One region of the Mesobacillus sp. AQ2 genome, then DNA from elsewhere that is predicted to be linked to it. Evidence: riboswitches for the same ligand, from Rfam matches in the RefSeq annotation. Region 1 holds a riboswitch; the other holds the start of a gene.
What was found. Region 1 has a riboswitch for lysine ahead of QNH36_RS03950 (amidohydrolase). Riboswitches for the same ligand answer to the same signal wherever they lie in the genome.
Positions count from the first base shown of each region.

Region 2: another riboswitch for lysine. It lies ahead of QNH36_RS20750 (Na+/H+ antiporter NhaC family protein); the one in region 1 lies ahead of QNH36_RS03950 (amidohydrolase).

Region 1 is NZ_CP126080.1:790,311-797,619, reverse strand. It holds gene QNH36_RS03970 (pullulanase) at 1-937, shown strand, start outside; gene QNH36_RS03965 (alpha/beta fold hydrolase) at 1,029-1,856, shown strand; gene QNH36_RS03960 (hypothetical protein) at 1,928-2,116, opposite strand; gene QNH36_RS03955 (methyl-accepting chemotaxis protein) at 2,313-4,040, opposite strand; gene QNH36_RS03950 (amidohydrolase) at 4,200-5,801, opposite strand; lysine riboswitch at 5,953-6,130, opposite strand; gene QNH36_RS03945 (nuclease-related domain-containing protein) at 6,216-7,145, shown strand.
Region 2 is NZ_CP126080.1:4,109,786-4,117,094, forward strand. It holds gene QNH36_RS20735 (M23 family metallopeptidase) at 57-998, shown strand; gene QNH36_RS20740 (methionine/alanine import family NSS transporter small subunit) at 1,046-1,147, opposite strand; gene QNH36_RS20745 (sodium-dependent transporter) at 1,147-2,658, opposite strand; gene QNH36_RS20750 (Na+/H+ antiporter NhaC family protein) at 2,909-4,495, opposite strand; lysine riboswitch at 4,633-4,816, opposite strand; gene yunB (sporulation protein YunB) at 4,883-5,641, opposite strand; gene QNH36_RS20760 (HD-GYP domain-containing protein) at 5,751-6,860, opposite strand; gene QNH36_RS20765 (YunC family protein) at 7,157-7,309, opposite strand, start outside.

The sequences.
Region 1 (7,309 bases):
CGCAGATCAGGATTGGATGGATAAAACGGATAATGTCGGCGTCTTCTCTGATGAAATCCGCAACGAGCTGAAATCAGGCTTCGGTTCTGAAGGTGAGCCTCGATTCATCACAGGCGGTGCCCGCGATATCAACACGATTTTCAACAATATCAAAGCACAGCCAGGCAATACAGCTGATGATGATCCAGGAGATATGGTCCAATACATCGCGGCGCATGACAACCTTCCGCTTCACGATGTCATTGCCCAATCAATCAAGAAGGACCCTGCTGTACCTGAAAACGAGCTGGAAATTCACAAACGAATCCGAATTGGGAACTCCTTGATTCTAACGTCACAGGGCACTGCTTTCCTACACGCAGGCCAGGAGTACGGCAGGACCAAGCAATGGAAAGGTGAAGGTGTCCCTGAGCAGAAGTATCACGAATTGACTGATGAACAAGGAAATCCATTCGGCTACTTCATCCACGATTCATATGATTCATCCGATGCCATCAACATGTTTGACTGGCAAAAGGCAACAAATAAAAAGAAATACTCAGTCAACACTACAACACAAGCCTACACGAAAGGCCTGATTGAGCTAAGAAAGTCAACAAATGCTTTCCGCCTCGGCGAAAAGGATCTCGTTGACCAGAATGTAAGATTGCTTGATCTGCCTGAAATCAAGAACACAGACCTTGTCATCGCATACGAAAATGAATCTACAGATAACACTGGAACATACTACGTATTCGTTAACGCTGACACTCAAGCACGCACATTGACACTAGGCGATCTTGACTTCTCAAAAGGAAAGGTCCTGGTCGATAATGACGAAGCCGGTAAAACTCCGGTATCCAAAAAGTCCGGTTTCAAGCTGTCAAAAGACAAGTTAGCACTTGATCCATTGACAACAGTCGTCATCAAAGTAGACCAAAAAGGCAAAAAGAAATAATCATTTACGGCAGGTATCATCCTTACCAGATGGTACCTGCCGTTATTTTTGCCTTAATCGTTTACTGACAGCGCTATCAAGGGTATTATTAATGAACACACCTAGAACGACTAAGGAGAATCTGATGCTGGATTACAAGTTATATAAGGGCCGCGGCTCGGAGTATATTGTGCTGCTGCACGGGATTGGCGGGAACTCGAACATTTTTTACAAACAGTTGAAACCTTTCCTGAAAAAATATCATATTGTTGCGATCCATATGCCTGGCCATGGAAAATCACCAGACATAGACTCGTATAAAGATGGGTTTTCCTTTGACGTTATTGTCCGGGAAATCCTGCGCACCCTTGATCATCTCTCGATTCGAAAAGCGCATTTTGTCGGGATTTCGCTGGGTTCGATCATCGTCCATCATCTTCTGCAGACACGCCCGGATCGAGTCAGGTCGGCCGTTCTGGGAGGCGCCATCACCAGGTTCAACCTGTTCGCAAAATCTTTGATCAAATTGGCAGGGATAATTAAGGACTTCATCCCTTTTATGTGGCTGTACCGCATTCTGGCCCTGGTTTTGATGCCGAAGGACAACCATAAAGATTCGCGCCGTTTTTTCATCCAGGAGGCATATAAGATGAAGCGGAAAAACTTCCTCGCCTGGTATCATCTTGCCGGTGATGTCAAAGCCACCTACAGCAAGGTCCAGGAAAAAAGTGAGGATGTCCCAAAGCTCTATATATCAGGGGCCGAGGACCATATGTTTGTCCGCGAATTAACCGAGGACCTCCGCAGCGATAAAAGCTCGGAGCTGGTCATCCTTGAACAATGCGGACATGTCTGCAATATCGAGAAGGCCGATGATTTCAACGAGCTATCCCTCGAATTCATGGACAAGCATCAGGTTAAGAAAGCGTATATCAGTTAATGAGAAAAGCTCAAGTCCTCGAAATATAAAAAGGGAGCAGGCCAGGCGGCTTGCTCCCTTTTGGTTGCTTTTTAGTAATAAAATCCAGGCCCACAGCATGGGTACATCGGATATCCGTAACCATAGCCATAACCACCATAAAACGGCCGCGGGTAAAATAAAGCGCCTCCCAATAATCCACCAGCCAAACCACCTAAAAACGGTAATCCAAATCCCCACCTCTGGTCCTGCATTCGATAAGGATGTCTGTATGCGTACATACGGCTTACCTCCCTCTTCTCTATTTTGTATCCACTACCTTTATATGCATTTATCACGGTTTTGGCTTGGGCGAATACCTGTAAGGGAGACTGTTTCTTATCTGTATTCATGAGTTGCCACTCTGAACAAATGCACTTTTTTACTAAAAAAAGAAGAGCATGAGATTCTCCAATCCCATGCTCCTCACTAGACATATTAAACCTTAAATTTTGCTACCATTTCCCTCAAGCTCTCTGCCAGCCTCGCGAGTGAAGCGGAAGATGAGGATACCTCTTCCATGGAGGCCAGCTGCTCTTCCGTGGCCGAAGCGATTTCCGCCGTGCTTGCGACGGAGCCGCGGGCAATTTTTGTTACCTCCTCGATCGAAGCATTCACCTGCATGACGCTTGCCGACATTTCTTCAGAAATCGCGGAGACCTCCTGGATTTCCGAGCTGACATTCTCAATCGATTTTAAAATCTCATCAAATATCCGGCCTGTATCCTCAACCAATGATGTTCCCTCGGAAATTTCAGCTGCCCCTTTATTCATCATCTCGACGACCTGATGGGTTTCTTTTTGGATGACTTCAATCAAGCTGGAAATCTGGCTGGCAGACTGCCTTGAAAGTTCAGCCAGCTTCCTGACTTCATCTGCGACAACAGCAAACCCTTTTCCGTGCTCGCCTGCTCTTGCTGCTTCAATGGCGGCGTTGAGCGCCAGTAAATTCGTCTGGTCAGCGATGCCTGTAATGACCTCGATGATTTTGCCGATTTCAGCCGATTTTCGGTCCAGATCCTTGATGACAGAATTTGTTTCACTCGTTGTATGGTTGATTGTTTTCATCTTTTCAATGACTTTTTCCAGAGAATCATGGCCAAGTGTTGCCTGTTTCGTCGTATCAACCGCAGACTCTGCAACTGTGGAAGTCGTAACCGCGACACGCTGGATGGCACTAGACATCTCTCCTACTGCCTTCGCGCTTTCCTCTGTATTCTTGCTTTGTAGCTCTGCACCGCCGGCGACTTCCTGGATGGCTGTCGCCACCTGGTTCGTGGCAGAATTCGTCTGGTCCGCACTAGCCATCATCTCCTCAGCTGATGCCGCAACCTGCTCGGAAGTGCTGCTCACCTGAAAAATGATATTCCTTAAATTTGTTGCCATCTCATTGAAATCAGTTGCTAATTGCCCGATTTCATCTGTATTCTTCACATTGATTTTTTCAATGGCCAGATTTCCGTCAGCTAATTGCTTTGCTGCCTGAGAGACAAGCTGGACAGGTTTTGAAATCATTCTGCTAATATATGTAGCAATCACAGTCCCAATGACAAATGCCGCCACAGAGAGCGCGATGATGAGCAAGGCTACCTTCTGGACATTTCCGGAAAGGGTTTCACTCGTTGTATTCAGGGCAGCTTGCTGGTACTTAATCGCATCTTCGGCTGCTGAATTCAAGCTAAAGATAAGCTTATTTCCTTTTTCCTGCATTAAAAGCCTTACCTTTACCGTTTGTTCATCCCGGATGAGAGTAAAGGCTTCTGAAGCGACATCATAATATTGCGCCTCAGCCGCGACCAGATTCTCTCCCACTTTCTTCTCTTCAGCGGATTTTGCTGAGCTCAAGTACTTCTTTGAGCTCTTAGCAAAATCCTCTACCGCTCCTTCAAATTCGATCAGGCTCTCACCATCACTATTTGCCATGTATTTTTGAAGCGCAAGCTGCTCCCGCATGACGGCATCCTTCATTTCGACAATCAAATTCAGCTTCCCCATCCGGTCTTCAATCGACGTAGAATACTGACTATTCATCTTGTTAAATTCGAAATTCGTGATGATTGCCACGACTGCCAACAAAGCCAAAACCGAAAAAAAGCCCGCCAATAACTTGGCCCGAACACCAAACTTCATCTGTGGTTTTCTCGCAAAACTCTTCCTGAATTTCATTTTCCGCTCTCCCGTCCAGCAATATAGTCAATTACCGTTTCTCTTCATATTAATTATTTCGGTTCGATTTCAGAAAATTTTAGGACTTTAGCCATAAAACTAAAAAGAACGGCACTCCTACTTTCGATGGAAGTAGAAGAACCGTTCCTATGTTTATGCTTATGAGAGACTGCGATATTTGATTTCCCCGCCGATGATTGTCATATCGATGTTCATGGATAATAATTCGTCTGGATCGGCCATTTCAAATGGGTTGGATGAATACACAGTCATATCCGCAAATTTCCCTCGGGCGATTGTGCCTTTTACCGTCTCTTCATTTGTTGGATAGGCTCCGAGTTCGGTGAACAGGCGGAATGCATCGAACATTGATAATTTTTGCTCAGGTACATAACCCTCGTGGTTTTCACCCGGCTTTTTGCGTGTCACTGCCGCATGGATTCCGAGAATCGGGTCGACCGGTTCTACTGGAGCATCTGAACCTCCAGCGCAAATCACGCCAGCATCCATCAAGGTTTTCCAGGCGTAGGAGAGCTTGATCCGTTTTTCGCCAAGTCGTTCCTGTACCCATGGGAAGTCACTCGCAAGGAAACGCGGCTGGATGTCGGCAATCCTGCTAGGTGCCTTGAGACGTGGAATTAATTCCTCCCTCAGAACCTGTGCGTGGATCAAGCGGTCGCGATAGGCTGCAGCCGGGAACTTGTCCAGCACATCAAGGACATTTTCCAGTGCCTGGTCACCAATCGTATGGACTGCAATCGGCATGTCCAGATCACGCGCCCCTTTTACGATTTCATATAGCTGTTCCTGGTCATACATCGCATCGCCGTAGTGTCCCGGCGCATCGCTATATGGTTCTGTCAGGAGCGCCGTTCTCCTACCAAACGCTCCATCGGCAAAAATTTTCACAGCGCCGATTTGCAGTGTATCATTGCCGTATCCAGTGTACATTCCCGCTTCTTTTAAGTCCGGTAAAAATTCATGGTTGATCAGGAGATTGCTGCGCAAACCAAGCTGCTCTCCATTTAACAGCTCATTGAAAAGATTCCATGTCTGCTCCAATCCGCCGAGATACAGCGGATCATTCGTATGCACGCTTGTCAGCCCCTTGCTGATCGCAAACTGCATCGTCTGGCGCATCGCTTTTTTCCAGTCATCGTAGGAACGTTCCGGAATGTACTGTCTGACTAGATTCGCCGCTGATTCCAGGAACAAGCCCGTCGGCTGCTTGGTGATTTCATCCAGTACGATTGTGCCGCCCTCTGGAACACTTATATCCGGATGATAGCCGATCACCTCGAGCGCCCTGCTGTTGACTAACGTCGCATGCAGGCACGTCCTTGTTAAAAATAGCGGGTTTGCCGGCGCGACATAATCCAGCTCTGTAATTTTCGGAATCCCTCCGTCGGTAAAAAGGTTCTCGTCCCAGCTTGAGCCGACAATCCATTCGCCAGGCTTAAGCTGGTTTGCTTTTTCCTGTATTTTTTTTAGCATCCCCTGCTTGGTTGTGATTCCGACAAAATCTAGGTTGATAAAACTATCTGCCATGATCGATAGGTGAAGATGGCTGTCGATCAGGCCAGGGGTGGCTGTTTTCCCTTCGAGGTCGATAATTTGTGCCTGGCTGCCCCAATGCAGCACCATATCCGCAGAAGTTCCCATATCGATGAACCGGCCATTTTCAATGACCACAGCCTGAACAATTGGGTTAAGTGAATTGAATGTATAGATGGTGCCATTTTTGTAGATGGTTCTCAAGATGATTCTCTCCTTTTTGGTAAAATGAAAGCCAGGAGAGGCACATGCCCGGGAGTGGAGTTTAATAGAAGGAATGGAGGAAAAGCTCTTGTCTATAAAAAGCAACGACAGAAATAACCGGTCATTGCTTTTACAATACACGTTATCTCCCATTTCGATCAGTAGTTCTCCATGCGCCAATTCAAGCATGACAGTCTGCTCCTTTTTCAGAAAGCATCCCAGCAGTAACCAGTCTGACCCTGGCCACGCTTCGGCAAACAACCCTTCCAGCCACCATCATTGATGTCATACTCCGATGGCCTACTCTTGTTGTTCGCTCCTCTACCTCACCGATCTGATAAGATCATATGAAATTAGCTTAATAGTATCATAAATGCCCCAGAAAGTTCACTGATTTTTATTTTGGATTCTTTTAAAATGAAGGAAGAAAGGAAGTGGAAAATGATAGTTAAAGAACGGACCAAACCAGAAGAATTAGAGATTTTACAAGCGTTGAAGCCCCGGATGGAGCTGGAGGAGAAAGCGGCATCGAACCTGTACACGCTGGAAAAAGGCTATGAAGGCGAAGTGCAATTTGACCAGTGGTTCACGAACTGCCGAGTGGAGAGTCTGATTATCAACGACCTTTTACTGGAAGTGAATGGCACCCTCTTTCAAATCGATTCCCTCGTGATTACCCAGGATCGGCTCCACCTTTTCGAAGTGAAAAATTTAGAAGGAGACTACTATTTAGATGGAGACAAATTTAAAACCGCCGCCGGTGCTGAAACCAAAAACCCCCTCCACCAGCTAAGCCGTGCCGAATCCCTGCTAAAACAACTGCTGAAGAATCTAGGATTCTACATCCCTCTCGAACCACACCTCGTGTTCATCAACCCGGAATTCACCCTTCTGCAAGCACCACTGAAATCACCCATTATTTTGCCAACCCAACTGAATCGGTTTATGGATAGGATGAACAGAACCTCCTCAAAACTAACAAACAAACATACCAAACTCGCCGAGGCCCTCTTGTCCTTGCATATTAAGAAATCACCGTTTACCAGAGTGCCAGGGTACGAATTTGATGGGTTGAGGAAAGGGGTTGTTTGTGAGGGGTGTGGGGGGTTTTTGGATTCATTGGGACAAAAAAGATTTGTATGCAGTCACTGTGGGGCACGTGACTCTATTGAATCCCTTGTTTTACAAACGTTAAAAAGTTTTCAAATACTGTTTCCCGATCGAAGAGTAACCACAACCATCATATATGATTGGAGCAACGGAGACCTACCAAGGAAATCTATTAGAAGAGTTTTAAAAAACAATCTATCAGCCAACGGCGAATGCAAATCTACTTATTACGAGTAATAATTTCTACACGGACTTTAGCCAAGGGGAAGTTTTATCTCCTCTTGGCAATTTATTTGACCCGTTTCCCTTTTTCTTTCCTTAACCGGTCATATATCTCATCTTTATTTGACCGGTTTTTCTCTCACTTCCCCTAACTGGGCACATACCTCTTCTTTATTTGA
Region 2 (7,309 bases), 1.5 Mb from region 1:
CGGTGAAATTCCTTAAAGCAGTTATCGTTCTTTTTTTCCTATGTCCTGTCCTTTCTGTGGATTTAGCATCTGCAGCTGAGCAGGACCAGGATATCTATAAAAAGAGAATGGATCTCTACACTCAAGTTGAAGCGGTTACCCAGATTCCCTGGTATTATATTGCTGCGGTGGATCAATATGAACGGAATGTCCGCCAGGCAAGAAAGGACTTGCCAAAAGCTGAAGGTACAGCCGGAATTTACTTCAAGCCGGAAGAGTGGGCTGGACTTCTGAATCCAAATCTGGAGGATGACAGTCCAGTTTCCATACAATTTTTCAATGGAATCGGGTTCGATGGAAATGGTGACGGCAAAGCAAGCCTGAAGGATGATGAAGATGTAATCCAGGCTTTCGCCCAATATCTCCTTAATTACGGTACAGACCATGAGAATATTAAAATTGGCCTCTGGAATTACTATAAACGCGATAAGACAGTCGGAATCATCATAGGAAAAGCGATGATCTACAAGCATTTTGGACGCTTGGACCTTGATACACATGTATTCCCTCTCCCGCTTCGGAGCAACCACAGCTATAACAACACTTGGGGAGATGCACGCGGTTGGGGCGGCAGACGTATCCATGAAGGGACGGATATTTTCGCCGGCTATGGAGTACCAGTCCGAGCCACAGGGTATGGCATTATTGAAATGAAAGGCTGGAACAAATATGGCGGATGGCGGGTCGGCATCCGTGATATCAATAATACCTACCATTACTTCGCCCACCTGAGCGGGTTTGCAAAGGACCTTAGAGTAGGGCAGATCGTTGAGCCTGGAACGGTCATAGGCGGTGTGGGAAGCTCCGGGTACGGGCCGCCGGGAACCAGCGGGAAATTCCCCCCGCACCTGCATTATGGCATGTACAAGGACAATGGCTATACTGAATGGTCCTTCGATCCATACCCTCATTTGAAGTTATGGTCCAGGCAGGAAAGAGCGAGGTTGAAGAAAAGATAGACATCAAAAAAGGCCAGCCTATCCTCAGGCTGACCTTTTGTCTTTTCTTATGAACGGGCTTTTCTAACAGCATGGATTACACTTGCTGCGAGTCCTCCCCAGATAATGACCATACCCACTACCATCATTGCAACTGCGCTAGCATCCATTACTTAGCAACCCCCTTGTCTTGTGGAACTTCATAAAGTGCAGTATCCCATTTCTTTGCTTTTGCAAAAATGAATCCAACAATAACAGCACCGATTGCGACAAACCATCCATAGTAGACATTGAACATGACTGGATAGCCGCCATAACTTGTTTTAATATCTGTCATGATGTTCATGACCATCATGATACCCAATACTACTGGAGTGATGTATTTCAGGGAAATCACCCACCAGCTTCCAAGACGGATATCAGAAATTGCATCAGCATGGTTTTGCAGGTTCTTCAGTTCCTTTGCAACCCATACAATGAAGACTACTTCAACAAGACCGGCAAGAGCGACACCATAGTTATTGATGAACGCATCTGCTGTGTCAAGGAAATTCAAGCCGCCCTGTGTTGCGAACAGGATGGAAACCAATGCAGATAGACCGCCGCCGATTGCTACTGCCTTAGTACGGGAAACATTGAATTTGTCCTGTACCCCGGCAATATATGTTTCAACAATTGAAATCAACGAAGACAGTCCTGCCAGTGTTAAGCTGACGAAGAACAGTACTCCGAACGCCGCACTGAACGCCGGCAATTCATTTATGATCTGCGGGAAGACCGCAAATGCAAGGATAACCCCTTTGCTTACCACTTCATCAATTGGAACGCCTTGCTGCATTGCCATGAAGCCCAATGCCGCGAATACGCCGATACCAGCCAGCAATTCAAAGGAAGAGTTGGCAAAAGCAGTAATGAAAGCGTTGTTTGTAATATCAGATTTCTTAGGAAGATAACTTGAGTACGTGATCATGATTGCAAATGCGATCGATAAACTGAAGAAAATCTGTCCATATGCCGCTACCCATACTTTACCGTTCAGGATCTGGCTCCAGTCAGGCTTGAAAAATGCGTTTACACCATCAATTGCTCCATCCAGAGTCAATGCGCGAACAACAATAATCATAAATAAAATAACAAGTGCAGGAATAAAGATCTTGTTCGCTACTTCAATACCTTTCTTGACGCCTTTGAACAAAATACCAAGAGAAATGACCCATACAATGACTAATGGCAGGAATACACCTGGTACGATACCGCCTACCTGGCCAGCGTCCACTACCTTTAAATAATCCCCAACAAGGAAGCTAAGCGGATCGTCTCCCCACTGCTTGCTGAGCGAGAAATAAGCGTAGGACATTGCCCATGCGATAATGACTGCGTAATACGTCGAAATGACAAAAGAAATAGCAAGCTGCCACCAGCCAAGCCATTCTGCGCCTTTTCGCATCTTGAAATAACTTAATGGTGCAGATCCGCGGTACTTATGACCGATGGTGAATTCCAAAATCAAAATTGGGATACCTGCTGTTAATAAAGCAAATAAGTATGGGAAGAAGAATGCTCCCCCGCCATTCTCATAAGCTACACCCGGGAAGCGCCAAATATTTCCCAACCCGACTGCCGAACCTACCGCAGCAAGAATGAATCCTGCCCTCGTGCCCCACTGTGGACGATTTTCCATTTATAAATCCCCCTTGCCTTCTAATCACCTGGAAAATATTGATGAATTAGAAAGTTTTATATTTTCAGATTATTTGGTCTAGAAATAGTATAGCTAGTTTTTAATGGCTTGTCAAAATATTATTTGCGTCATAATAAATTTTTTTCGATAAAATTTTCCCAACTATACTAAAACTCCTATTAATTAGGATTCTATTCCCGCTATTTTAAAAATATGAAAAAAAGCTGTCTGATACCAGACAGCTTTTTCATTATTCTGCTAGATTTTCTTTCAGTACTTCTTCCTGGTTTGTTTTGCTTCCGAAGATGAACGCAAAAGCAACCAGCAGGATGGCCACTACTGCAAGTGCTGCGAGCGTGCTGCCTGTAAAACCGAGGACCAGGAATCCGACAGCAGAAATTGCTGCTGAAATCAGCGCGTATGGCAGCTGTGTCATGACATGGTCCATATGATGTGAACCAGCACCTGTTGATGATAGGATCGTTGTATCGGAAATTGGCGAGCAGTGGTCTCCAAAAACTGCACCAGCCAGGACAGCTGCTAAAGCAGGCAAAAGAATTGTAATATCAGCAGCCGCTGCGATATCTCCTGCAATCGGAAGCAGTATTCCGAATGATCCCCATGATGTTCCTGTTGAGAACGCCATGATTCCGGCTACGAGGAACAACAGGAATGGCAGGAAGGCAATATTGATGTTTGAGCTTTCAACGATGCCTGCCAGATATTTACCTGTTTCAAGCCGGCCAATCAGGTCAACGATGACCCAGGCAAAAACGAGAATATAGATAGCCGGAAGCATTGATTTAATGCCCTCAGCTAGTCCTTTTCCAAAGACATTGGCATTGACGCCTTTTAATACAGCCGCCTGTCTGACAAAAAGAATCAACGCTACAGCAAGTCCCAACAATCCGCCAGTTACAAGAGATTTGGTGACATCTGTATTTTCAAAAATACCGAAAATGGTTACTTTTCCTTCAACAGCACTTGCGCCTGTCCAGAGCATCATGCCTACTGTTCCTACGACAAGGGCTACAATCGGCCATACAAGGTCTCCAACAGTACCTTTCGTACTCGTTGGCAGATCATCCTTCAGTTCCCCTGGTACCGGCTTGTCCTGAGGAACAACAATTCCTTCCGTAATCGCAAGTTCCTCATGCTTTTTCATTGGGCCGATTTCAACATTCCTAAGAGCAACAATGAACACCATTGCCAATGCTGCAAGAGCATAGAAGTTCATCGGCACGATCTGCATGAACCCTGAGAACGCACTGTATTCATTCACGCCGTGTGCAGCAAGGATTGTACCAATCAATGCAATGATATAAGCACCCCAGCTGGAAATCGGAGAGATGACACACATTGGTGCTGAAGTTGAATCGATTATATAGGCCAGTTTTGCGCGCGAAACCTTCTGGCGGTCCGTGATTGGACGAGTGATCTGCCCTACAGCCAGTGCATTGAAATAATCATCAATAAAAATAATAATGCCAAGGAAAGCACCGACTAATTGAGCTCCAGCTCTTGTTTTGACACGCTTCATTGCCCATTCGCCGAACGCTCGGCTTCCTCCTGAAATAGAAATGAAGGCTGTAATTGTACCCAAAAGCAGCAAAAATAAAATGATGTATAAGCTATACGTGTTCAGTTCGCCATCAGCGATGACTATCCCCTTGGCTGCATCCCACATAATAGCGAATGTTTCAATGATATTAAAGTCAGCAAGCAAAAACGCTGCTGCGACGATGCCTGTCCCCAAAGACAATAGCACCCGCCTTGTGATCACTACCATCAAAATAGCCAATAATGGCGGCAGCAATGAAAAAATTGTGTTCTCCATTCTTTCTCCTCCTTGTTTTTGACAGGGGGGAAACTGTTCCATGAAAAGAGTTGTAGCCACTTTCTAAAAAATATAAAAAAGGGCAACGATAGAGAACATTCTATCGCTGCCCTTAATAAGCAACTAGTTTCTCCATCACGATCTGTAGCTCCCCATTATGGATATACCTCCATAATGACAGTGATACTCCTGTTCAAAGTATCCCCAGCAATAAAAAATGCGACTCATTTTTTATTACTTCGGCAAAATTCCCTTTCTGCTGTGATCAACGTTGTCATCCTCACACAGCTTACTCTTGAATCCTGCGCCTCTACCCCATCGGAATGATGTGGTTTATTATTCAATTGATTTTATAATATAACAATATCACTAACTTGACAACTGTTATTATTCGCCAGGAAGCTGGATGGCTGGGGATGTATCTCCTCCGCCATTGTAGAACTGTGGTACTTTTCCAGGATAATAGAAGCTGCCAATCGGAATATTTTCCTGAACGGTTGCGATTTCTGTCGCAAAAGGAATAATGATTTGCACATTCACTTTTACCCTGACCGATACATTTATAAGGGTATTATTGATCCCATGCTCTTCAGTATCCCAGACGACATCCGCCGTCACATCGCCGATTGCATTGAACTTCACCGGAACCCTTGGCCCCATATTACCGAGCAGCGCATTGTTGGTCGCCTGACCCAAAGGAACATAATAAATGATTCCTTCTTCCCTGTCTTTTTCATCGGTTACGAGCTCGACATCGGATAACATTTCTAGAGAGGTAAGATTCCCTCTTTCTGCTTCTTTCAGGTTCATTTGTACAATATTGGTTGTTTCCGCTTTTACCCGGTTGATGATTTCTGTGTTGAATTTCACCACAGTGGTTGTACCTCCATCCACCGGTACAAATTCAATTACTTTATCAATATCCATCCCGCTGGCTATTTTTTTGTTGATTGCCTTGTTGATAACCAGAGTCGCAATTTTTCTTGTCTGGGATTCAGCATATTTCATCAAAGTCGGTTCAAGTCCTTTATCGATGATCCAAAGTCCTGCGGCAGTGGAAAAGGAAAAAAATACGAATGTCAGCAGGAATACATACCTGAAAGGCAAGGGCCCTTTCCGAGGCAGCCGCCGGCCGAATTTTGCCAAAACAAATCCCCCCTCTAAAGCTATATGTATGCTTCAAAGGGGGGAACTAGCCTAAAAACTATAATTACTTTGTCTCATAGTAAAAGGAATTTCACTTAGCGGAACGAAATTAATAATTCGTTGCATACTCGTATTGTATGATCGTATCACAGCTGACAATCATCTGTGATAGATTGGATTTTAGATCCAGGTTGTATGGTTCCACTCTTTGGCCGCTTTCCTCCAGAATACGGACAACAGGCCGCTCGCTCAAACCAGGATTTTGTTGTGCTACGACTCCCTTCCGGCCATCACTCAGGGTGACAGTCAGGCCGATTGGATAGATGGCCACAGCTCTGCGGAACGCGTCTACGATCTTTGGGTCAAACAGGCTGCCTGCACCGGAATAAAGGATTTCCAGGCCTTCATGCGGCAGCATTGCCGGCCGGTATACCCGATTGGATGTGACAGCATCAAATACATCCGCCACTCCGAGGATTTTTCCGAATAAGTGGATTTCAGCCTCCTTTAAACCTCGCGGATACCCCGCTCCATTCAACCGTTCATGATGCTGATACGCACAATGGGCAACAATCAGCGGGACAGTCGGAATATTCCTGAGCATCTGGAAGCCGTCCTCAGCATGGGCCTTGATGATTTGGAATTCTTCCGCAGTCAGTTTGCCTGGCTTTGATAAAATTTCTTCGGGGACCTTCATTTTCCCTACATCATGCAAAATCGCCCCGAGCCCCAGCTGTTCAAGTTCCTTCGGAGAGAGCTTCATTTCTATTCCAATCGCAAGCGAGTAAAGTGTGACGTTCAAGCTATGCGAAAAAATATAATGGTCATGCAGGAATACATCCGAAAGCAGGTTCAATAGATCTTTGCTGCTCTTTAATTCATCAAGTAAAGCAACAATCAGCTTCTTGAATTTCCTCGCCGATTTTTCCAGCACGAAGGTTTGTGAGATCTTGGAATCCAGCTGAACTTGTTTAAAAGTTTCCCCGATTGTCATGATCGCATTGATCCGCATTTCATCTGGTATCGCGTTTTTCACGATGATATCATCGGTATCAGGGTCTTTAATATAGATATAATCAATCCTAAACTCTTCAAGCCTTTTCAGAATGTTTCGCTCGAGCCGTACACCCACATTTAGCAGGATTTGGCCCTGATCATTATAAATGGCTTTCCCGAGTAAAGTCCCTTCCTCTACCGATGTGGTGGCTACGAGTCTCATGTTCATTCCCACTTTATCTGTTAATTGGCGGCTATGTCTGCCTTATCATGAATAAAGAAAATTTTACATAAAACGACAATATTTTCTTATATTCTATCACAATTACAAATCATTGGGTCATTCGTTTTCCTTTTTGAGTTGGGAAAAAACGAGCCCATTTTTTTCATTCAATCATTATATCGGATTGAAAACTCACTTTTTATACTGCTTCTGCAAAAATTCACTTGGAGTACACAAAAAAGACAGCTCTTCAGGCTGTCTTTTTAAGTGGTTGTTTCCATATGTGAAATGTCTGCTTAATTCATTAGCAGCAATGCTTCCCTGCCGACCATCCCTTTTGTGGCGCCAAGGTTCTCCGCCTCGAATGTGACGGACTCAAGCGGGGCTTCGAGCAATTCTTCAATCGTTTTCACGCCAACCGCCCTGCCTGCAATGACTTTCCTGCTCTT